Regions from separate parts of the Rummeliibacillus sp. NPDC094406 genome, predicted to be linked through region 2. Evidence: riboswitches for the same ligand, from Rfam matches in the RefSeq annotation. Region 2 holds a riboswitch; each other region holds the start of a gene.
The links. Region 2 has a riboswitch for thiamine pyrophosphate ahead of ACIQ4I_RS14080 (ABC transporter substrate-binding protein). Riboswitches for the same ligand answer to the same signal wherever they lie in the genome.
Positions count from the first base shown of each region.

Region 1: it holds a riboswitch for thiamine pyrophosphate, as region 2 does, so the genes downstream of both, thiT (energy-coupled thiamine transporter ThiT) here and ACIQ4I_RS14080 (ABC transporter substrate-binding protein) in region 2, are expected to answer to the same signal.
Region 3: it holds a riboswitch for thiamine pyrophosphate, as region 2 does, so the genes downstream of both, tenA (thiaminase II) here and ACIQ4I_RS14080 (ABC transporter substrate-binding protein) in region 2, are expected to answer to the same signal.

Region 1 covers NZ_JBIWGZ010000008.1:39,058-42,338, forward strand. Annotated here, with positions in the region: gene ACIQ4I_RS17840 (tryptophan-rich sensory protein) at 1-134, shown strand, start outside; gene map (type I methionyl aminopeptidase) at 182-934, opposite strand; gene thiT (energy-coupled thiamine transporter ThiT) at 1,182-1,742, opposite strand; TPP riboswitch at 1,865-1,970, opposite strand; gene ACIQ4I_RS17855 (magnetosome magnetite crystal formation protein family) at 2,252-2,608, shown strand; gene ACIQ4I_RS17860 (aminopeptidase) at 2,975-3,281, opposite strand, start outside.
Region 2 covers NZ_JBIWGZ010000005.1:57,172-60,452, forward strand. Annotated here, with positions in the region: gene ACIQ4I_RS14070 (ABC transporter permease) at 1-180, opposite strand, end outside; gene ACIQ4I_RS14075 (thiamine-binding protein) at 181-471, opposite strand; gene ACIQ4I_RS14080 (ABC transporter substrate-binding protein) at 484-1,479, opposite strand; TPP riboswitch at 1,607-1,716, opposite strand; gene ACIQ4I_RS14085 (hypothetical protein) at 2,063-2,818, opposite strand; gene ACIQ4I_RS14090 (S8 family serine peptidase) at 3,009-3,281, opposite strand, start outside.
Region 3 covers NZ_JBIWGZ010000007.1:48,549-51,829, reverse strand. Annotated here, with positions in the region: gene thiD (bifunctional hydroxymethylpyrimidine kinase/phosphomethylpyrimidine kinase) at 1-147, opposite strand, end outside; gene thiM (hydroxyethylthiazole kinase) at 147-896, opposite strand; gene tenA (thiaminase II) at 883-1,566, opposite strand; TPP riboswitch at 1,628-1,726, opposite strand; TPP riboswitch at 1,790-1,887, opposite strand; gene ACIQ4I_RS16820 (VOC family protein) at 1,946-2,365, opposite strand; gene ACIQ4I_RS16815 (class I SAM-dependent methyltransferase) at 2,571-3,281, shown strand, end outside.

The DNA of each region.
Region 1 (3,281 bases), on a different contig from region 2:
ATATTTGGGCTTATATTGGAATTGCATTTAAAAATGGCTTTGAAGAATTGCTTGTTACGACTGCAGCTCTTTTCTTGAGTGGTGTATTAGTGGTCGGTATTATTTTTATAAAAAAACAAAAGCCCTCTGAATAATTACGTTCAGAGAGCTTCCCGCACCCTGCTAATTAGCAGGGTGTTTTTTAATCAATTTTTGTTGTAATAATTGGTTCACCATTAGTTACAATGATTGTATGTTCAAGTTGTGCTACAAGTGATTTATCTGGAGTGATAAAAGTCCAGCCATCACCTGCTTCTACAATGTGTTCTGCTTTTTGTGAGATAAATGGTTCTACTGCTAAAACCATTCCTTCTTTAAGAATTGTACGTTCCCAGGCATCGAAATAATTTAATACGTATTGTGGTTCTTCATGTAGTGAACGGCCAACACCATGTCCAGTTAAGTTCATAATCACCGCTAAGCCATGATCATGTGCTTCACGTTCTACAGCTTTACCGATTTGGTTTAGACGAGAACCTGCTTTTACTTTTGTCATCGCACGGTCAAATGCACTTTGAGCGACGTCACAGATTTTTTGAACTTCCGGTAAATCAACTTCTCCTACGATAAATGAAATACCCGTATCTGCATAATAACCGTCAACATGACCTGATACATCAATGTTAATCAAGTCACCTGCTTTTAGTTTATGAAGATTTGGAATACCATGTGCAACTTGTTCATTTACACTGATACAAGTGTATCCTGGAAAATCATATTCTGCTTTAGGCCCTGATACAGCACCTTTTTCTTCAAATAGGCGACCAGCTAGGTCATCTAATTCTTTAGTAGTTACACCTGGTTTTGTTGCGGCTTTCATTGCATCTCGAATTTCAGCCATTGCACGACCAGCTTTCAATAAAGCATCTATTTCTGCTTGCGTTTTTGCAATCATTTCTAACGATCCCTTCTAATTAAATATCTACACTTAACTATACCACAATTTTACGTTAAGCCGTTCTTATAAAACCTTTGCTTACGGACTCTATTGCTATCATATTATACTTTTTGAAAATGTTTACGATTACCATATTAATTAGAGATTTAATAATATACTTATGACTTTGTGACTCAGAATTTATTCTTAAAAAAGTTTTATGAAAAAGTCTAGCCCCCATATTTTGGTGGCTAGACTTGTAGTTCTATCGTTTTTGTTCTAATAATCGAGGTGCAGATGTAAATAGAAGTGCTGCAACAATAATCGTTAAAATAATTGCTGGAATCATATATGAACCGTTATAGATAATGGAATACCAATAGACATTTTGTTTGCCAGCATACTCTGCAAAAAAGATGATACCTGATACAGTATGTGCAATATAACGTAACATTCCCCCGATAAATGTTCCAATTGCAATATATGCTACCATTTGCTTTTTGCTTTCCTTTTTGCTTGCATTGATTATTCTATTTCTCATCACTCCTGCTAAACCAACTGCAGTAAAGGCAAAGAAATAATCAATAAAACCTTGTAGAGGTGTTAAAATATAGCCCCCCATTATTGCTTGTAATCCTCCCACTAGAAGTCCTGTTATAAGACCTGCTATTGTACCCCAACGAAATGCCATCAACACAATTGGCACCATTACAAGGCTAATGGAACCACCTTGTGGCCATAGTTTAAAGGATACTTGGTCTAAAACTAGACCGATTGCTGCAAAAATAGCAATCTCAACCATCATTAATAATCTTTTGTTGTTCAATTTTCAAATCCTCCTTAGTCCCGATGTAGATCACATAAGCCCCAAAGCCTATTCTAGGAAACTTTCCATTAGAGATTTCACCATAAAAAAACGACATCAGGATAGCCCTGACATCGAAATAAGTCGGTTTCTATCCACATTCCTACGCAAGTATTAACTCACAGGTTCAAAGGGTTAGAACTTCGGGTTCACTCTCAGCCGTCCATTACGGCTCCCCTTGTGGTCGATACATCATTAAATTTTATTGAACACATTTATTTTACTTAACTAAATATTGTATTTCAATGTTAGTTGCCCAAAAAATTAGATAATCAGTTTATCTGTAAAAAGATATTGCATTTTTATATTCGACACATTAAAGATGGAAAGAAGTACTTTAAGGGATTGATTTTAAAAATTTTACTATGATTAATGTTTAAATATTGATTTAAAACGCTAAAATAAATGAAGTATAACTCGAATCTTTTGCCCATTATTATGCGTATGTATAATAAATGGAGGTGTCATTATTGGATAATAATCGCATACTGTCAGCCCTTTGTTATTTTAGTATATTTTTTGCCGGATTTATATTACCATTAATCGTCTATTTTGTATCTACAGATCAAGATGTAAAAAGGCATGCAAAACGTGCATTTATCTCTCATCTACTGCTAATTATTCCTACTATTTTTGGAGTAATTATATTTATTGCTACCATAGCGGCAAGCCCTTTCAGCTATGAAATGAACATTATGAATGAATCATCTGGTAACGGTACATTCTTAGTAATCTTATGGTTTGTTTTTGTGATTGTAGAAGTAATAATATCACTTGTAGTTTTTATCTGGAATATTATTCAAGGAATTAAAGTACTTAGAGCTTAAGAGTACAATTTTATGGGTATAGTCTGAAATAGAAAAGTTTCTGGAATGGAGTGCTACTATATGCAAGTACGAAAAGTTGTAAAAGCAGCTATTAAGTTAGCTCCAATTGTTTATCCAATCATCATTAAAGCAATTGATGCTAAAAAGAAGAAGACTCCTATAAAGAAATAATTTGATGATGAATCGCCCTGGGGTTGTGATCCTTGAGGCGATTTTTTAGTTTTTCAGTACCACTTAGAGTTTCTTTAGCACCTCTCAGCGTTATTATCATAATTAGTTGGTAAGATTCTTCTACTTTCATTCAAATAACCTTTAAAGAATAAAAACTCCGCTCATTTCATTGTGAGCGGAGTTTTAGATTGTTGTTTAAAATGCCCAACTACCTTTACGGAAGATTGGTTCTACTGTTCCATCTGGTAAGATACCATCTATGTCCATTTCGCCGCTGCCGACCATGAAGTCTTCGTGTGTAATGGATGTGTTGATGCCTTTTTCTTCAAGTTGTTCTCTTGTAAGTGTACTGCCACCTTCGTAGCATGTTGGGTACGCTTCTCCAATTGCTAAGTGATTGGATGCATTTTCATCGAACAAAGTATTGTAATATAAAATATTAGAAGCTGAAATTGGTGATTCGTGCGGTACTAATGCTACTTCACCAAGATATTGAGACCCT
Region 2 (3,281 bases):
TGTTGTTGCCAAAATATCAACCGAAAAGCTAGGAATCACCTTAAATCCTTCTGAAAAAATTTGTGATGGTGCTGGTAAAAGCCATGCAGGTGTGTCAGTGATTCGTACAATAATTTCCCATAGACCTAAAAGAAAGAGGAGGAGAACAATCGCCCCTCCATTGTTTCGTAACCATTTCATTTATCGGTATTTCTCCGTTAAGGTATCCATTGTAATACCCGATGGTTGGTAAAGAATTTTCACTTGTGTAATGACATTGACACATCCTAGTTCAACCATTTTTTCATTCATCTTAGTAATGATATTCATCAACTCTGACATTTCGCCTTCCATCGTTGTTTCAAGAGGATGCACTTCATATTTTATCCCTGATTCATCGATCACTTTAATCGCAGCATCTACAAAAGGAATCACATCTTCATATTTTTCTGTTTTTGGTATAATTTGAACACTGATTAAAGAATTAGCCATTTTCATTTCCTCCTACTGTGGTAAAAATTCATTTGTGAATGCTTTTTTAGCATCGAATTTGCCTTCTAATAATTTATTGTCACTCATCCAATTTGCATAGTTTTCCCAAACTTCAAGTTTTTGCTCTCCCCATTGTTTAGCATCATCTTGATATTTATCAGCAAGCCACTCTTGACTTTTCTTCACAAGTTTTTTGTCTAAATCTGGTGCTGCTTTGATTAAGATATCTGCCGCTTTATCTGGATTTTTAATGGCATATTGATAACCTTGAGAAGCCGCTTTAACAAAAGCTTTCACTGTTTCCGGATCATTTTGAATCATTTTTTCATTAGTCGCTAATACTGGAGTGTAATAATCCAATTTTTTACTGTAATCTGTTAAATACATCATGTTCAATTTTTCTCCGCGAAGTTCAGCTTCTATACCTGTCCATCCATAGTAAATCCACGCAAAGTCTACATCTTTTTTGACCATTGTAAAGTAGTCTGCATCTCCTGCATTGATGATATCAACCTTCTTCACGTCTGCATTTTCGGTTTTCATCAATGAATCGATTACGGCTTTTTCCACTGGTGAACCCCATCCACCGTAAGTTTTTCCTTCAAAGTCTTTTGGCGATTTAATGTTCTTCGCGATTGGTGATGCGAAACCAGATGTATTGTGCTGAATAATCGCTGCGATGGATACAAGAGGAACCCCTTGTACTCGTGCTTGTGTAATTCCTTCTTGATAGCTAACTCCAAAATCAGCCTTGCCAGATGCAACGAGTTGGTCTGCTCCTGTCTCGCCTGGTTGAATAATGTCTACATCTAAACCCTGTTCTTTAAAGTATCCTTTTTCTTTTGCAACATATAATCCAGTGTGGTTCGTATTAGGTGTCCAATCTAAGACAACTGTTACTTTTTTTAGCTCTTTCTTCGAGCCTGCTGCATTTTCCTTCTTATCCTTTGACTGACATCCTGCTAAAGCGAGTATCGCCACTAACAGGAACACATATAACTTTTTCATCTTATTTGCTCCAATCTCTGTTATTTTAACAAGTTCTATGTAAAGAAAAGAGAAAAAGAAAAAACGTCCGGAACCATTCCGGACGTTAACATACATTCTAAAAGATAGTCATTTGATAACCCTATTATTATCTTTAGCTGATGTTCCCTCCGCTGGTGTTAACCAGTTCAGGTTCTAAGGGTCAGTATCTATCGGATACATTCTCAGCTGGCATCACCAGCCCCCCTACATTCTTCATACATATGAACTTTTCACATTCATTATAACAAAAATTTTCGGAAATTGGGGAATGGCATAATATTAAGTGTTTTATATTAGAAGAGGTCTGCTAAAGGTATTGGTGTCACTCTTCAGGTTTTAGGTTTACTCACGTTTTCAAGAAATATTCACGCTCTGTTACGATTTACTCGCTCATTCGCACATTTTATTTGCGCTTTATTGAATTGTATTCGCATATTACATATTTTAAATCTTCCATTTGGAGAAATTAATGAATAGATTATCTAAGTTTAGATAAGAATTTCGTTGTGTTTCCGAGGAAAAGGGTGAGACGGTAGGAGTTTTATAACTAATATATAAAATTTTAGTTTTGCCTCAGTTTGCTTAATATTTCATTCCTTAATTCTAACATTTTATCTTTTGATGGATATGGATTTGTAAAAGTTAATGCCTTATCAATTGAAGTAAGTGCATGATTATATTCTTCTGAATTTAGGAGAGCTTCGGCTAAATAGTACCAATAATACGAGATATCGTATTTCTGCAATATTTTTTTGTTATAAGAAGCAACCTTTTTGAAATAATAAGGATAAACATCTTCTGCTATCGTAAGTCCTGATCCCTGATACCGATAAACATCAACCATATAGGCATCTCCAATATCATGAGTCCAAATCGCTAATTCAAACTGTCCATCTTTCCCGTATTTTCCAGGCATATCTTCCACAAACAACTTACTATAATATACGTAATTTGTAAGTAAATTAACGAAGTTATACATTTTCCATTGTAATAAAACCAGTTGTGACCAGATACTTTCTACTTGCCAGCCAATGACTAATGAATTTACACCTAGAGGAGTTAGTGGAACAGCCATTAAATCCGTAATTGCATATCCTTTACCTTTTATTTCTGCCATTGGATACCAAATATTATACGATTTTTTTAATAGTATAAGATAATTTTCACCTTGATATTTATAGGCAACAATTAATTCCTTTAACCGATCTCCATCTATATCTGCCAATAAAATGGCTGGTCTGTTGTTTGCATTTTGCAATTTCAAAATAGTGGCTGATGGTGGCAATATGCTTTCCAGCAAATGTTCAAATTCATTCATAATCTATCCACCCTTTCATAGTAGTGTATGCATAAATTGAAATGGGAGATAGTTAGGTGTGATAGGCAGTTTACCTAGTTTCATGGAATTTTTAGTAATATAGGTGATCTTCCATAGTTGGATTGAATTTTGCCTCATTTAGAATTGAGATAAAAAAGCCTCTGATCGTTAAGATCAGAGGCTTCTTTTATTATTTTGGAAGATTAATATAAAGTTTACCTGCAGCCTTTTGGAGTGTTTCATTTTGGAAGCTATCGACTGCTTTTACTTCGATGACTGCTCCATCTGCTACAGTTCCATCCGGTACAGTCCAGTAACCAACATAATGTCCTGCTGATTCTTCAGACATAGGCAGTTCTGTTGCGTTTTGTGCAGTATCGTTAACGTTTGTTAATGGCATATGAATGAAGAAGGATGTTTTTAAGTCTGGCTCGCTGTCAAATACAATTTTAACTGTCTTACC
Region 3 (3,281 bases), on a different contig from region 2:
CCCTTCTACCCCTAAAGTATTTTGTGCAGTTAGTGCAGTAATAGCGGATGTACCGAAAACACCTAACTCTTGAAATGTTTTTAAATCAGCTTGGATTCCTGCCCCTCCACCACTATCAGAGCCCGCTATTGTCATCACAATGTCCATTATTGTTCACCTCTAGAGATATCGTGTAATGCATTTAATACTTCCACTTGGAAAGAGCCTAGTGGACCTGCAATAGCTGCACGCTCTGCAACAGCTTTATAATCTTGTAAAACATCATGAAGAACAGTTAAAGGATTGCCTTCTACAGCTAATGCCGCACTACAAACTGCACTAAGTAAGCAGCCTGTTCCTGTCACCTGCGTCATTATTTCATTGCCTCCTCCAATGGTATAAGTTTGCTCGCCATTTGTTAAGATATCTGAAGGGCCCGTTACAATGACTAGACAATGATATTGACGTGCTACTTGTTTCGCTACTTGTTCAACATCGATTTCTCCTTCTCCACTGTCTACACCTTTTACTTGCCATTTAACACCTGCAATACTTGCTAGTTCCCCGGCATTACAACGGATTAAGTCAAATTTCACCGCTTCCAGTAATTCTTGAACCGTTTGTTTACGAAATGCTGTAGCGCCTACACCAACAGGGTCAAGGACAACGGGTATTTCTTTCTCGTTTGCTTTACGACCTGCAAGAATCATTGCTTCCTTAGTTCGACTGTTAATGGTTCCAATATTAAGTAATAAGGTAGAGGCATTGGATACCATTTCTTCGACCTCAGATGCTTCATCTGCCATTACAGGTGAAGCACCAATTGCAAGAAGCCCGTTAGCTGTAAAGTTCGCTACAACATAATTCGTAATACAATGGACAAGAGGACTTGTCATTCGAATTTTAGATATACTCATAATTGACCACTTCACCTTTCCAATCTTCTAAAGTCCAAGGCATTTCCCAAAACTTCCATTCATAATAGCAACTTTTCTTGAAATGAGATTTCAATAAAGATACTTTTTCAGGTTGTTCTTTTGCAAAACGATTCATCATCGACTTTTGCAATTCAATTTTTTCTTTATAATCCGGATCACTGTACATCGTAATCCATTCTTCATAAAGTTTGACACCTGGTTTAGCGTCTTTGTATTTTTCTCCAATTTCTTGATACAACCAAGGGCATGGGAACATGGCTGCAAATGCTTCAGCAACATCACCATTATGAGCTGTATTGTACATATGACTAACGTAATTGTACGCGGCCGGTGCAGGTTCAAATGTTTCTAATTCTTGATCAGTTACACCAAGCTCATGGAAAACTGTCCGATGCAATTCCAGCTCAGCTTCATTAATATGACGAGCTGTTTCTAAAAAATAAGCAATATCCTCATTCGTAATTGCCTTTGATGCAGCTATCGCTAACACTTTTGTATAATGCTTTAAATAATAAGCATCCTGCATCATATAAAATTTGAATTTCTCAATTGGCAGAGTTCCTCCAACTAATCCCTTTACAAATGGATGTTCAAAACTACCTTCCCAATAAAAATCTGTCTCTTTTCTTACCTCTTCACAAAATGTCATCCTAAGTCCTCCTTGTAGTGGACGTAGACGCAAAAAAAGTCTCCATGCTAAACATAGAGACTTCATAGTGAATATTGCTCCCTACGTCAGTATTAACTGTCAGGTTCTAAGGGTCAGGTTTTAACCTTCTCAACACAAAAGTGTCCCCCCGCACAAAAATATTTGGTTGGTAACAAAAAAGCTCTCCAAATCGGAGAGCTACTGTACAAAAATCATGCATTATTATGCTATGTACTTTGCTCCCTACGTCAGTGTTAACTGTCAGGTTCTAAGGGTCAGGTTCTACCTTCTCAACGCATAAGCGTCCCCCCGCAAATATTTAAGTTGCTATTATCGTAGCATTTCTTACTCAGCTGCTCAAGGATAAATTTATCCTTTATTAGTCACCAATGCCAGGGGTGTTCATTAAGACAATTCTCCAACCATCTGGATCTTCAATTGTAACGCCTGATTCTTCCCAGTATCCGTTCTCTGGTGAAACTATATCATATCCCATATTCTTCAATCTATTTTTGATATCTTCAATTATTTTACGATCAGGGATATAGAAGACGAGTAGGTTATCCTTTGTTGGAGCTGGACAAGGACTACCATCTATATGTTGAGTAAATTCCAAATGATAGTCAAAACCGGGAAGCCCAATCATTATTCCTTTATATCCCCTATGCCCTTCAAATGAGCCAATCGTTTTCAATCCTAATCCTTTACAATAGAAATCTACAACTTTGTCGAGTTGATCCGTAGGGCGTGCCACTCGAATTTGCGCTACTTTCATTTCATTTGGCCAATTACTTTCCATTCCTTCATCCCCTTATTTTCATTCTCAAATTACTAATTACTACCATAATTATAACAAGGGGGTAATCGAGCATACCTTAAGTAATTAGACTGAATTTGAATTAAACAATTTAATTCTATATTCCACTTTGGAATTAATACACCCTTTATCAGTCATATCTCTACTATCAAATTCTCTGTTATCCTCATCTAAAGGAGATGATCAAATGAGAGAATGGAATGCAGTTTTATATGATAAAAAGCATGATTTCGTTTCAAAATTTGGCGGGAGTTTAGTCGAATTACTAGCACCACAAAAAGAGGAAACAGTCTTAGATTTAGGCTGTGGTACAGGAGATTTAGCAAATGAAATCACAAATCAAGGAGCTATTGTGCATGGCATAGATGCATCGGAAACAATGATTTATCAAGCACAAACAAAATATCCACAAATACAATTTTCTGTACGAGATGCTACACAAATAGATACACATCATCAATTTGATGCAGTTTTCTCCAACGCCTCATTACATTGGATCAAACAACCTGAAATGGTTGTCCAAAATGTTTACAATGCTTTAAAAACAAATGGTCGTTTTGTTGCTGAGATGGGTGGCAAAGGAAATATTTCTTCAATCGTGAATGCGATAAAACAAAGCATGGATGAATTAGGTTATACGTATATTGAAGATTATTTTCCTTGGTACTTTCCAACCGCAGAGGAATATAGTGAATTATTACAACATGCAGGTTTTCAAGTAAAGATGATGACATTATATGAACGTCCAACCCCACTTATTGGAGAAGACGGTATCAGAAATTGGCTGCAAATGTTTAGTAATAATATTTTTCAGCATTTATCTGAATATCAAAAAAATAATGTTGTTCAATTATGCGAAAAGATTTTAAAACCTCAGTTATATAAAGAACATACATGG